Regions from separate parts of the Mesobacillus jeotgali genome, predicted to be linked through region 2. Evidence: riboswitches for the same ligand, from Rfam matches in the RefSeq annotation. Region 2 holds a riboswitch; the other holds the start of a gene.
The links. Region 2 has a riboswitch for S-adenosylmethionine ahead of FOF60_RS10090 (LLM class flavin-dependent oxidoreductase). Riboswitches for the same ligand answer to the same signal wherever they lie in the genome.

Region 1 (6,133 bases), 2.0 Mb from region 2:
CAAAGTGGACTTACCAGTACCGTTTGGTCCCATGATCGCATGGATTTCTCCACCCTTAACTTCAATATCCACACCTTTTAATATCTGCTTGCCTTCAATCTCAACTTGAAGGTCCTTAATTGATAATACAGATCCTGCCATAATATTACCTCCGTCAATATAGAAAAGATTTTAAGCCGACTCTTGCCGTCAAAAGCTCTATTCTCATTTTATTCTCATTACAATCTTATAACAAATAGAAAGTGTTAGCAACACTTTAGAAGTGGAAAGAAATACAACGAACACTGTAGAATTTTGTCAAACCGGAAAGCAGCAACCACTTTGATTTTTGGCTCATGCCGAGTGGGAAGGAAACGACCGAGCAAATTCTTTTGCTCGCAGCGTTTCATTTCCGCTCGGCAGCTTTTCAGCTGAGGCTGAAAAGCCAGTGAAGCGTCAGCTTCACGAAGTGAGCCAAAATCAGCAGAAATTCTGATTTACATTTATATCTGCAGCTTAGATTCCCTTGTCTTCTTTCCACTTCCCCACCCCGCCATTCAGCTCGCTGAATGGCGACATACGACGACCAAACATAATCACATTTTAACAGAACAAGCCAATTAAAGTCGGGTATTCCGCTCATAGCTTGTACATCATTTTATTTTTCACCTTCTATTATAAAAAAATGTACTAGATAGCCTAAGCAATGCGGGATCCTGCTGGATTAATTATGGAGCCTAGGAAATATGCGAAGTTAGACCGACTTCGGACAACTTTTCCTCCTTTGGCACCAAACCTGTCTGAACTTACCTCTACTTCGGACAACTTTTCCTCTTTTGCCACCAAACCTGTCTGAACTTACCTCTACTTCGGACAACTTTTCCTCTTTTGTCATCAAACCTGTCTGAACTTACCTCTACTTCGGACAACTTTTCCTCCTTTGGCATCAAACCTGTCACAATAACGGTTTGAGTAGGAAACTGATCTTCCCGAGGTAATTTCAGTACAACATAATAAAGAAACCAGTGCATAAATCACACTGGTTCCAAGACATTTCTTCTATTATATATTCTATCGCTTACGAGTGGACTTTTCTGTCCAGGTCAGCGACCATCCGTTGGCTTTTGATATAGTCTCTTTCGCGTTTCCTTTCGACTTCCATTCTTGCGTCATGGTTCATGCTGTATACCTCATAACTAATTCCATGGGCTCCATGCATCGCTTTTTCCATTTCACTTGTGTAGTTCAGTTTTAGCTGACTAATAGTGAATCATCCCTTCGGTTTTTCGCTTTTTAAAAAGCGTTTTTTTGTTATTGCAATCGTAACACCTTTTATTTACCACTTTCAAAGCGATTAAAACCGTTAATTTTTGGATGTGATGGAATATGGGGGCCTAACGCGACTTCACCTCTGCCATTCTTAAAATACTGGCAATATCCTCCCAAATGAAGCCTTTCCTGTTATTTAACAGCCAATTCTGCTGTATGAAAAAGCTTTTACTGCTTCAAAGTATTCAATTCGGACATTGCTTCCTGGACTAATGTCACGGCCTGGCTCATTGCCGCACCGCCGCCGAATGCAGCTGTGACCCCAACCGCTTCCAGTATTTGTTCCTCAGATGCTCCTTGATCCAGGCAGCCTTTTACATGGTATATTATGCAATATTCATCCTGCGAATATAAAGAGATCCCCAGGGCAATCAACTGTTTTTCTTTTTGCGTCAAAGTGCCTTCCTGGAAACATACTTCAGTAAACGCATTATAGTGGCTTGCAAGCTCGGGCATTTTTTGCGTAAAAACGCCCAATCCTTGTTTATATTCATGAAGAGCTGCTTCTGTAGAATTCCGGGGTTCATAATGATGCTCCATTTTTCCCACTCCTATCTGCTTTTTTCTCGGTTAGTATGGTAATTTTCCTGGCGGGTTATGCGGCAAAAAGAAAAAGCAGGCTGCTCGCCTGCTTTTTCTAATGAGTTATTCTTTTACCGGTACGACTGCACCTTCATATTTTTCAAGGATGAAATCCTGGATCTCTTTTGAATGAAGCACTTCAACTAGCGCCTTGATTGCTGGTTTGTCGGCATCTCCTTCACGGACAGCAATTACGTTCACATAAGGAGAATCGCTTTCCTCGATGGCAATTGAATCGTTTAATGGGTTCAACCCTGCATCGATTGCATAGTTAGAGTTGATCAATACTGCGTCGCCTTCACCATTGTTGAAGATTTGCGGAAGCATAGCTGCTTCATACTCTGTATCAAAATCTAATTCTTTAGGATTTTCTGCAATATCATCAATTGTTGCTTTTACTTTTTCTACGCCTTCTTTAAGGGTGATCAGTCCCTCTTTTTCAAGCATTGTTAAAATACGGCCATGGTCTGCTACCGAGCTGCTCATGATGATGTGCGCTCCCTTTGGCAGGTCATCCAGTGTAGTATGTTCCTTTGAATATACACCGATAGGCTCGATATGGATGCCGCCTGCGTTTTCAAACTTATAGCCGTGCTCAGCCATTTGGGACTCTAAGTAAGGTATATGCTGGAAGTAGTTTGCATCCAGTTCTCCTCCATCAAGTGCCTGGTTTGGAACAACATAGTCGTTGAATGTCTTGATTTCCATTTCATAACCCTTTTCTTCAAGTAACGCTTTTGCTTCTTCCAAAATTTCTGCGTGAGGCACGTTCGAAGCACCTACGACGATTTTCTTGCTTTCTTCGTTGCCGCCTTCTCCAGATGTGTTATCCTCGGAAGTTCCGCAAGCTGCAAGTCCTGCTGTTAAAACTAATGCTAATAATGCTAATAACCATTTTTTCAATTCAATTCTCTCCTTTATCTCTTATCTAATTTCCTGGTGAAGAAGTCACCTGCAAACTGGATTATAAACACAATAATCAAGATAATAATTGTGGCCATTAAGGTGACATCATTTCGGCTTCTCTGGAAACCTTCAAGGTATGCCAGGTTCCCAAGACCGCCTGCGCCAATGACTCCGGCCATTGCTGTGTAACTGACTAGCGCAATCGCCGTTACCGTAATACCAGAAACCAAAGCTGGCATCGATTCTGGAAGCAGCACCTTCCAGATAATCGTCGTCGTCTTGGCACCCATGGACTTGGCTGCTTCAATGACACCTTTATCAATCTCACGCAAGCCGATTTCTACCATCCTTGCGTAAAATGGCGCCGAACCGATAATCAGAGCAGGTAGGGCAGCATTTTCCCCAATCATCGAGCCAACGATAATTTTTGTAAAAGGAATCAGAAGTACGATCAAGATAATGAATGGGATCGACCTAAAAATATTAACAACTGCGCTCAATACTAAATTGACAGGTTTATTTTCCCAAATATTTCCCGGGGATGTCAAAAAAAGCAGCAGTCCGAGGAGTGCTCCAAGGATAAAGGTAGCCACTACAGAAATGGCACTCATGTACAGTGTCTCAACTGTCGCTTCCCACATTCGGTCCCAGTTGACATTTGGAAACAATGTCTCAGCCATTCGAAATCACCTCCACGCCGACTTCATGCTGGCCGATATACTCGATTGCCCGGGCTACTTCGCCCTCTTCACCATCAAGATGGATGAACAAAGTTCCATACGAACCATCTTGTGTCTGTGAAATTTTACCCTGAACAATATTGACCGTTATTGAAAACTCACGGATCAAGTTGGTGATCAACGGCTGTTCTGTCCCTTCACCTACGAATGTGAGCTGTACAACGCGGCCATGTGGATAGCGCTCCAGTAAATGGTCAACAGTTTCTTTTGTTTCTTCAGGTTCTGTCACCTGCTGGACGAATCTTTTCGTAATCGGCTGCTGAGGATTTTTAAAGACTTCCAGTACAGGTCCTGTTTCAACAATCTTTCCGCCTTCCATTACAGCGACTCGATGGCAAATTTTCCTGATAACATGCATTTCGTGGGTGATCAGGACGATTGTCAGGCCAAGCCTTTTATTGATATCAACTAGGAGATCGAGAATTTGGTCAGTCGTCTGCGGATCAAGTGCTGAAGTTGCTTCATCCCCAAGGAGTACTTTCGGGTTATTGGCAAGCGCCCTAGCAATTCCGACCCTCTGTTTCTGGCCGCCGCTCAACTGGGACGGATAAGCATCTCCCCGGCCTTCAAGACCTACTAATGTGATCAATTCTTTTACCCGTTTCTCTCTCTCTGCTTTTGCCACTCCGGCAATTTCAAGCGGAAACTCGATATTCTCCGCTACAGTCCTTGACCATAGCAGATTGAAATGCTGGAAAATCATGCTGATTTCCTGGCGAGCCTTGCGCAGATCTGCTCCCTTAATCCTGGAAACTTCCCTTCCGGCTACCACTACAGAACCTGATGTTGGGATTTCCAGCCCATTCAGCATGCGAATCAAAGTACTTTTGCCGGCACCACTATAACCGATAACTCCATAGATTTCGCCTTCCTTGACTTCAAGGTTGACATCATCGACTGCCTTAACATCCCCCTTGTTGGAAGGATAAATCTTTCTGGCATTCTTTATCGTAATCAATTGACTCCCCCTCTTTGCAACCGAGTATTCCATACTTATTAAAACCGTTTAATTTCCCTGAAAATAAGAAGGTTATCAATCTAGTTTCCCATTCCCTAACCAAAAAAATTCAAACTCAGCAAAATCGGGCAATGGGCTCTTATCCTAAACGGGAAAATTGTACTCTTGTGATAAAATCTTTTCGGACAAGCTTTTTAGCTATAACTTTTTAAGCATTTATTCGAAAAGAACAAAATAAAAGCCTTCCTGCAAGTGAGCAGAAAGGCATAATAATAGTGGATTCCTTTCTCTCATCTGCCAAAGCGATCTGCTTTGTGTGAATTGGCACCATTTCAGCAAGCAATGCTTACTGACGGTTGCCGGGCTTCATAGGGCACTTCCCTCCACCTCTCTTGATAAGAGCACGCTATTAAATTATCTAATCGGTTTTAAGTTACGAGTGTGATTGTAGCACGGATTAAAAAAGGGTGTCAATAAAATTATTTTCAAATATTTTCTGGAAGGTTATGGATTTTAAATTCCAGCAGGGACTCCAGGTACTCCGGTCGCTTTTTCGATCGCCTGCTCCAGGTCTTCAATGATATCTTCCACATTTTCAATCCCGACGGAAAGGCGGATTAAATCCTCAGGAACCCCAGCTGCTTTAAGGCCTTCTGAATCCAGCTGCTGATGGGTTGTGCTTGCAGGATGGATGATCAGGCTTTTAGCATCGCCGACATTTGCGACATGGGACCATAATTCTAGTGAGTTGATCAGCTTTGCTCCGGCTTCCCTGCCGCCTTCAATCCCAAAAATAACTACTGACCCGGCTCCCTTTGGAAGGTAGCGGTCTGCGAGGTTTTTATCAGGATGAGACTCATGGCCAGGATAGCTTACCCAGGTAACAGCAGGATGAGACTCTAGGTAATCTACAATTTTTCGTGTATTGGCGATATGCTCCTTCATGCGTACATGTAAAGTTTCGATGCCAAGGTTAAATTGGAAGGCGCTCTGCGGACTGATTGCCGGTCCCAGGTCACGCAAAAGCTGGACTCTTGCCTTAACGATATATGCGGCAGCTCCGATTGCTTCACTATAGACAATGTTATGATAGCTGGAGTCCGGCTCATTAAAGCCTGGGAATTTAGCTGAACTCCAATCGAACTTTCCTCCATCCACAATAATCCCGCCCATGACTGTCCCGTTCCCTAACAGCCACTTGGTTGCCGAGTGGATGACGATATCAGCTCCATGGTCAATTGGCCGGCAAAGATATGGTGTCGCAAAAGTGTTATCGATGATCAGCGGCACACCTGCTTCGTGGGCAACTTCGGCAACAGCTTCAATATCCAGGATCCTGAGACTCGGATTGCCGATCGTTTCTGCATAGACTGCTTTGGTTTTCGGAGTTATTGCCCTTCGGAAATTTTCAGGATCAGCGGAATCAACCAGGTGGACTTTTATTCCATACTTCGGCAGGGTGACAGCAAATAGATTGTAGGTGCCACCATATAGATTAGCGGCAGCAACAATTTCATCGCCCGCATGCGCAATGTTCAGGATGGCCATCGTGATGGCAGACATCCCGCTCGATAAAGCGAGCGCACCTACACCGCCTTCAAGCAAAGCCACTTTTTCTTCCAGGGCAGTAACAGTCGGA
Region 2 (6,133 bases):
TTCACCTGCCTCGTTTCTGATGAATTCAATTCCGGCAACATGGATATTATTTTCTTCTAGTACTCTCTGATATTTTTCAATAATGGGATCATTAAAGCCTTCAATCACCTGGAATTTCGGCTTTTCTTCAACCTCTTCACCTACCGGGCAAAACAGGTCTCCAATCTGGCAGGCATCAGCCGGGCACAATTCAAAGCCTTCCGAAGTATCGACTTTCACCGCATAAACAAATTGGCCGCCGACAAACTCGCATCTGGTAATATAGCTCTCCGGGGAATGGATATATTCCTGAATCAGCGTGACACCGTCAACCGGCTCTTCGAAAGAAGCTCCCTCTACATAGGACTTCAATGCTTCAATCGATTGAAAAAGCTGTACCCCAAGTCCCTTTCCTGCCCGATTGTGCTTTGTTATAAATGATTTCCCTTCAAATTCCTTCGCTGCTTCTAATAGCTGTTTACTACCGACAGTCGCAATCGTTCTCGGAGTCCTTACTCCATGCTTGGCCAGCTCAAGATATTGCTTGACCTTGCTTACCTCTAGTTCCAGCGCACGGGATCCGTTGTATACCTTCCTGCCGTGGTTCTCCAGCCATGATAGAACCTGTGCTGTATATTCAGGGGCAAAGCGATGGCCTCTTGTGTGAGAGGAAGCGCTCATCCTGCTATAAAAAATACCTTCTGGCGGTTCCTTCGATAAATCCAGCAGGCCTTCGTCCAAATGCCATTCCTCAAAAGGTATGCCCAGCTCCTCCAGCCGCTTTGTTAAATGGATGGTCCATTCGCTATTTTCATGAATGATGTATACTTTACTCAATTTCTTCCTCTCCTTAGTTTAAGATAGATTATACAATCGCTTGCTTTCTTTTTGCCTCAACGAGCGGCATTACCAGCTTTGCGAAACGTTCCATTTCCTCGAGCTGCGGCGAGAATTGCAGTAATAGTAATCCTAAACCGGCTTCTTCGTACTGTAAAATCCGCTCGGCGATTTGTTCTGGTGTCCCTACTAAATTTGGCCGCAGTCCACGGTTTGATACCGAGTAATCCTGAAGCTGGATTTGCTGTTCAAGCTGGGATTTGCTTGTGAAATCCTTAAAACCCGCATAGGCACTTGATTCTTTAACTGTCGTGATGCGTTCCAATTCTGCAAATGCCTCTTCTTCAGTTTCGCGGCAAATGACATAGGCAGCCATTCCGAACTCCGACAGTTCTGGATTTAACGTAGCCGCTCTGCGATTTTTCATATCGGTTATTTTCTGTTCAATTTCCTCTACTGTTCCGCCATGCATGACATAGGCATCACATTTTTCAACAATGGTCTGTTTCCCCTTTGGACTTTCCCCGCCGGCATACAGAATCGGATTTGGACGCTGTACTGGTTTCGGAAACAGCTTCGTATTCTTGAGCTGATAAAACTTCCCTTCATAAGAGAAGCTATCTTCACTCCAAAGTCCCTTGAGTACATCAATGAACTCCGTAGTCCGCTCATATCTTTCATCATGTTCGGTAAAAATCCCGCCGTACTGACGCGCTTCTTCCTCCCACCACGCAGATACAACATTAAGGGTAAATCGCCCGTTGCTGATTTGGTCTATGTTTGCCGCCATCTTTGCTGTGACTGCAGGATTGTGGAAACCTGGCCTAACAGCAGACATGATCTCGATTTTTTCAGTAACAGAAGCCAAAGTGGCAGCTGTTGTCCAGGCTTCTAGGGAGTCATGCTCGGGGCCTTTGATATCATTAAGATACAATTCTGCGATTAAAGTAGTTGAGTAGCCCCACTCTTCTGCTGACTGAATCACCTGCTTTGCATAATCAAAGGTAGGCGGCATGTTTTCATCCTCAACATTCCTTAACCATCCGCCAAATATCGGCAGCCAAAATCCATACTTCATCACAATCTCTCCTCTGCTCATTTAAACTCAACTTAACCAACCCGATAAGTTGGTTTTATTAGAAAAACACTAGAGACTTATAAATAAGCCTCCTAAACACAAAAAGCTCCCTTCTTGAAGAAGAGAGCCATATAATACTCTCTTCTCATCTTTCAGACAAAATTGTCCGCAGGAATTGGCACAGTATTCTTTCAGAACCTGTTGCCGAGGTTTCGCAGGGCCTTTCCCTCCACCTCTCTTGATAAGAAGACATCATGTATTAAATTTTAGTTTAATAAAGTGATAATATTCTAAATTCAAACAAAAGTCAATTCGTTTATCGAAATATTTTTATATTTCAACCGGAAACCCTGAGAGAAATTTATTTACCCGCTGTGATGCCTCTATTAGTCTTTCTGGAGGCTGAACCATAGCGATTCTGACGTACCCTTCGCCTTGTTTGCCAAAAGCATCACCAGGAACGACGGCAATCCCTTCTTCATCAATTAGCTTGAAGGCAAAATCGCGGGATTTCCAGCCTGCAGGAATTTTAGCCCACACAAACATCGTTGCCGGAGAATTAGCCACTTCCCATCCGCTGTCCCGAAATCCAGATACCAAAGCATCCCGCCGCGCTTCATACTGCTTTAACTGATCTTTCAGGAAAGAATAATCAGAAGTAAGTGCTGCAATCGCTGCTTTTTGGATTGGGTAAAAGATGCCGTAATCGATATGTGATTTAAAGGAAGCAAGAATATTGATAACCTGTGAGTTTCCAGCAACGTAGCCTATGCGGCAGCCTGCCATATTGAAAGTTTTAGAGAGTGAATTGAACTCTACACCAACTTCCTTTGCACCAGGTACGGATAAGAAACTGATTTGCGGGTTCTTATCATAAACCAATTCAGAATAGGCGAAATCATGTACGACCAGGATATTATGTACTTTGGCAAATTCGATTACCTGTTCAAAAAAACTGGTGTCAGCAAGTGCAGTGACAGGATTACCCGGATAGCTTAAGATCATCATCTTTGTTTTTTGTAAAATTTCCAGAGGAATCTCATTAAGTTGAGGCAGGAATTTATTTTCCTCCAGCAAAGGCATAGGATAAATCGTTCCGCCTGCGATGGTAACGCTCGCTTCATAGATTGGATACCCTGGATCAGGAACAAGTACATAATCACCAGGATCAATAATTGCAGTTGCAAGATGTGCAAGCCCATCCTGCGAGCCCATCAGCTGCAGGACTTCGCTTTCTGCTTCCAGTTCAACCGAATAACGCTGATGGTAAAAATATTTTACCGCCTCGTTAAATTCACTAATTCCCTTAAGTGTATATCCATACTTCCCCGGATCCACCGAATGCTTAGCAAGTTCCTCCATGACAAAAGCAGGCGGTCCAAAATCCGGACTCCCAATACTCAGGTCAATCACATCTTTTCCATTCATCAAGGCCGCCTGCTTACGGTCAACCACTTCCTGAAAAATACTGGATGTCATTTTTCTAATCTTTTCTGATCCGTAGATTTTCATGGACATTCCCCTTTACTGTTCATTCATTCATGATGTTTTCGTTGAGGTTGATTCATCTGAATTTTTAAAATATAAATTCGATTATAGCAGTTTCGTTTGATCAGTTCTAGAAAAAAATAAAAATGAGCACGTATGCCCACTTACCAGTATTTGATTATGCTTTCTTTTGCGGATAATACCAGTTAGCGAAGATTTTATACCAGTTTAATCATTTTTAATACCAGTTGAAAGCCTTTTAATATCAGTTAACAACGATTTAATACCAGTTGGGAATTTTGGGTATCCGGATATGTTAGAACCGCAATAAACAGGCAAACAAAAAGAGCTGCCCAGGGCAGCTCTCTACTAAGTTCGTGTGATTATTTTGTCGATGATTCCATATCCAAGCGCCTCCTCGGCACTCATGAAATAATCCCGGTCAGTATCCTTTGCGATTTTTTCCACTGGCTGCCCTGTTCTCTCGGATATAATCTGATTCACATGATCTCGCAGCTTCAGAATTCGTTTGGCTGAAATTTCGATCTCCGTTGCCTGGCCCCTTGCACCGCCCAGCGGCTGATGAATCATGATTTCGCTGTTAGGCAATGCAAATCGTTTTCCTTTTGTTCCCGCAAGCAGCAGCATGGCTCCAAACGATGCGGCCATTCCGATACAGATTGTGCTGATATCCGGCTTGATGTATTCCATCGTATCAAAAATAGCGAATCCCGCTGTGGTTGAACCTCCAGGACTATTAATATAGATGGAGATATCCTTTTCAGGATTATCTGCTTCAAGAAACAGAAGCTGAGCAATAACGCTGTTTGCCACCTGGTCATTGATTTCATCTCCAAGCATGATGATCCTGTCTTTTAACAGCCTTGAATAAATATCGTATGAACGCTCCCCGCGGTTGGATTGTTCTATGACATAAGGAATTGTACTCACTTTGTTCCTCCCTTTCCTGCTTACGCAGCCATTTTGAAAGTAGAGAGAGGTGAACGGGAGTGCAGAGACATTTCCGGTGAACACGGAGCAAGCGCTGGGATTTGCTGGATATTTTCAAGCAAAACAGTCGGATCTTCAGACTGAAGAGATTCGCATAGCAGGTCTGACAGCAGCTTTGCTTCCTCGTCGTCCAGTTCCTGATCCACTTCACACAGGCAAGTATTATCACGTTCAACCCTCTTTCTTGCCCGGTGGAGTGCAGCTTTAACAGCCATGTCTGTTGTCCCCATCAGCTCAGCAATTTCCCGTGATTGAAAACGAAATGCTTCCTTCAGGATAAAAATCACTGCCTGCTTCGGCGTCAATTTGGACATGACCATCTCGACTGTATCCATTACATTGCCTTGAGTGAAAGATTCGAGATCCTCCGGGATACCCGTTATCTCGCGGCTGTGCTTCCTGACCGTATCAACCCAATGGTTATAAGCTATTTTTTTCAACAATGCAGAGCTGATCTGGGATGCCTCATAATGGCGAATCGCCTTAAGCGACACTTCTTGCACGAGGTCATCACCATCCCAGCTGTTCTGCGTTAGAAACCGACAGTATCTCTTTAGGCTATGATAATGGTCCATTACCCCGGTATCCTCTGCTGTTTTCAATTTCCTGAGCTTGTCGATCGACATCCTGTTCACTCCTTTGAACCTCTCTGCCCCTTAAACGGCTGGAGGGAGAGAAAAGATACGGCCTTCAAAATAATTTTATTCTTTCTTCAGTATATGCTGGGAAAGGAATTTTTCAGCTTTTACAGTCTGTTTCTTTTTTCTTAACAACAACAGTAGTAAAGGTAATAAAACTATTGGTATTAAAGCCAGCAAATATAAACTGGACATTGGTGCTTTTTCCGGAAAACGATCAGGATAACTTCCACACAGGTCTAAATGGATTCATCCTTTTTTCGTCTGAGATCAGAAAAAAACATCACACTTATTCCTAGTGCAAACGGAGTTAGCACAGAGAAGGCTAAACCATATAGAATTTCACCTTCCATAAATAACGATATAGAGGAAGCAAGACAAATAAAAAAAGAAAAAAGGAAAAATATCCCGCCAAATAAGCTTTTTATCTTTTCGTAAAGTGTATACATATTAATCAATTCTCCTGAAGTTATGGAATAAATACGCATTAGTTTTTTATATTCTTATCATTAAAGGTAAGTAATCTTTTCGAGGAGATTACTGAAATGGATATTTTTTTAAGCCCAGGCAGCGATTTTCCTAGCTATTTAATGGTTTTGCCATTTTTTCTATGTCACCCTCAAGATTCGCTGTCCCCTTTTTAAACGTCCAGTTCACCAGGAAAATTCCTATGAAAATCAGCGCTCCGCCTGCATACACATACCACTCCACGACCTCATCGAGCAGAACCCAACCGGTAAGTACACCGAAAAAAGGTGCAAGGAACAGGAAGGCGCTTGTCTTGCCTGGATCTCCTTGATTAATCAGGTAAAACCAAATGGCAAACTGGACGATTGAGGCCATAATTGCCAGCCATAAAATAACTGTTATTGAAACGGGGTTTATCATCAACTTTGGGGATTCCAATGTAAGCCCCATCAATAAGAGGGCAATTCCCCCAAAGAGCATTTGATAAGCTGTCAACACCCAGACATTGAAGCGGCTGCCCCATTGTTTAATAAGGATAGTCCCAATTGACCAAAACACAGCAGCCCCCAAACCGAAAAGTGTACCAACTGTCAGCTGCAGATGGAAACCTAATGTGATGAATACACCGATGAAC

Region 1: it holds a riboswitch for S-adenosylmethionine, as region 2 does, so the genes downstream of both, FOF60_RS20825 (methionine ABC transporter ATP-binding protein) here and FOF60_RS10090 (LLM class flavin-dependent oxidoreductase) in region 2, are expected to answer to the same signal.

Annotation. Positions count from the first base shown of each region.
Region 1 is NZ_CP109811.1:4,054,845-4,060,977, forward strand. It holds gene sufC (Fe-S cluster assembly ATPase SufC) at 1-141, opposite strand, end outside; gene FOF60_RS20810 (carboxymuconolactone decarboxylase family protein) at 1,477-1,848, opposite strand; gene FOF60_RS20815 (MetQ/NlpA family ABC transporter substrate-binding protein) at 1,954-2,793, opposite strand; gene FOF60_RS20820 (methionine ABC transporter permease) at 2,808-3,476, opposite strand; gene FOF60_RS20825 (methionine ABC transporter ATP-binding protein) at 3,469-4,527, opposite strand; SAM riboswitch class I at 4,782-4,896, opposite strand; gene FOF60_RS20830 (O-acetylhomoserine aminocarboxypropyltransferase/cysteine synthase family protein) at 5,008-6,133, opposite strand, start outside.
Region 2 is NZ_CP109811.1:2,011,835-2,017,967, reverse strand. It holds gene FOF60_RS10095 (ATP-grasp domain-containing protein) at 1-816, opposite strand, end outside; gene FOF60_RS10090 (LLM class flavin-dependent oxidoreductase) at 845-1,894, opposite strand; SAM riboswitch class I at 2,037-2,142, opposite strand; gene FOF60_RS10085 (LL-diaminopimelate aminotransferase) at 2,225-3,406, opposite strand; gene clpP (ATP-dependent Clp endopeptidase proteolytic subunit ClpP) at 3,752-4,333, opposite strand; gene FOF60_RS10075 (sigma-70 family RNA polymerase sigma factor) at 4,354-5,019, opposite strand; gene FOF60_RS10070 (DMT family transporter) at 5,611-6,133, opposite strand, start outside.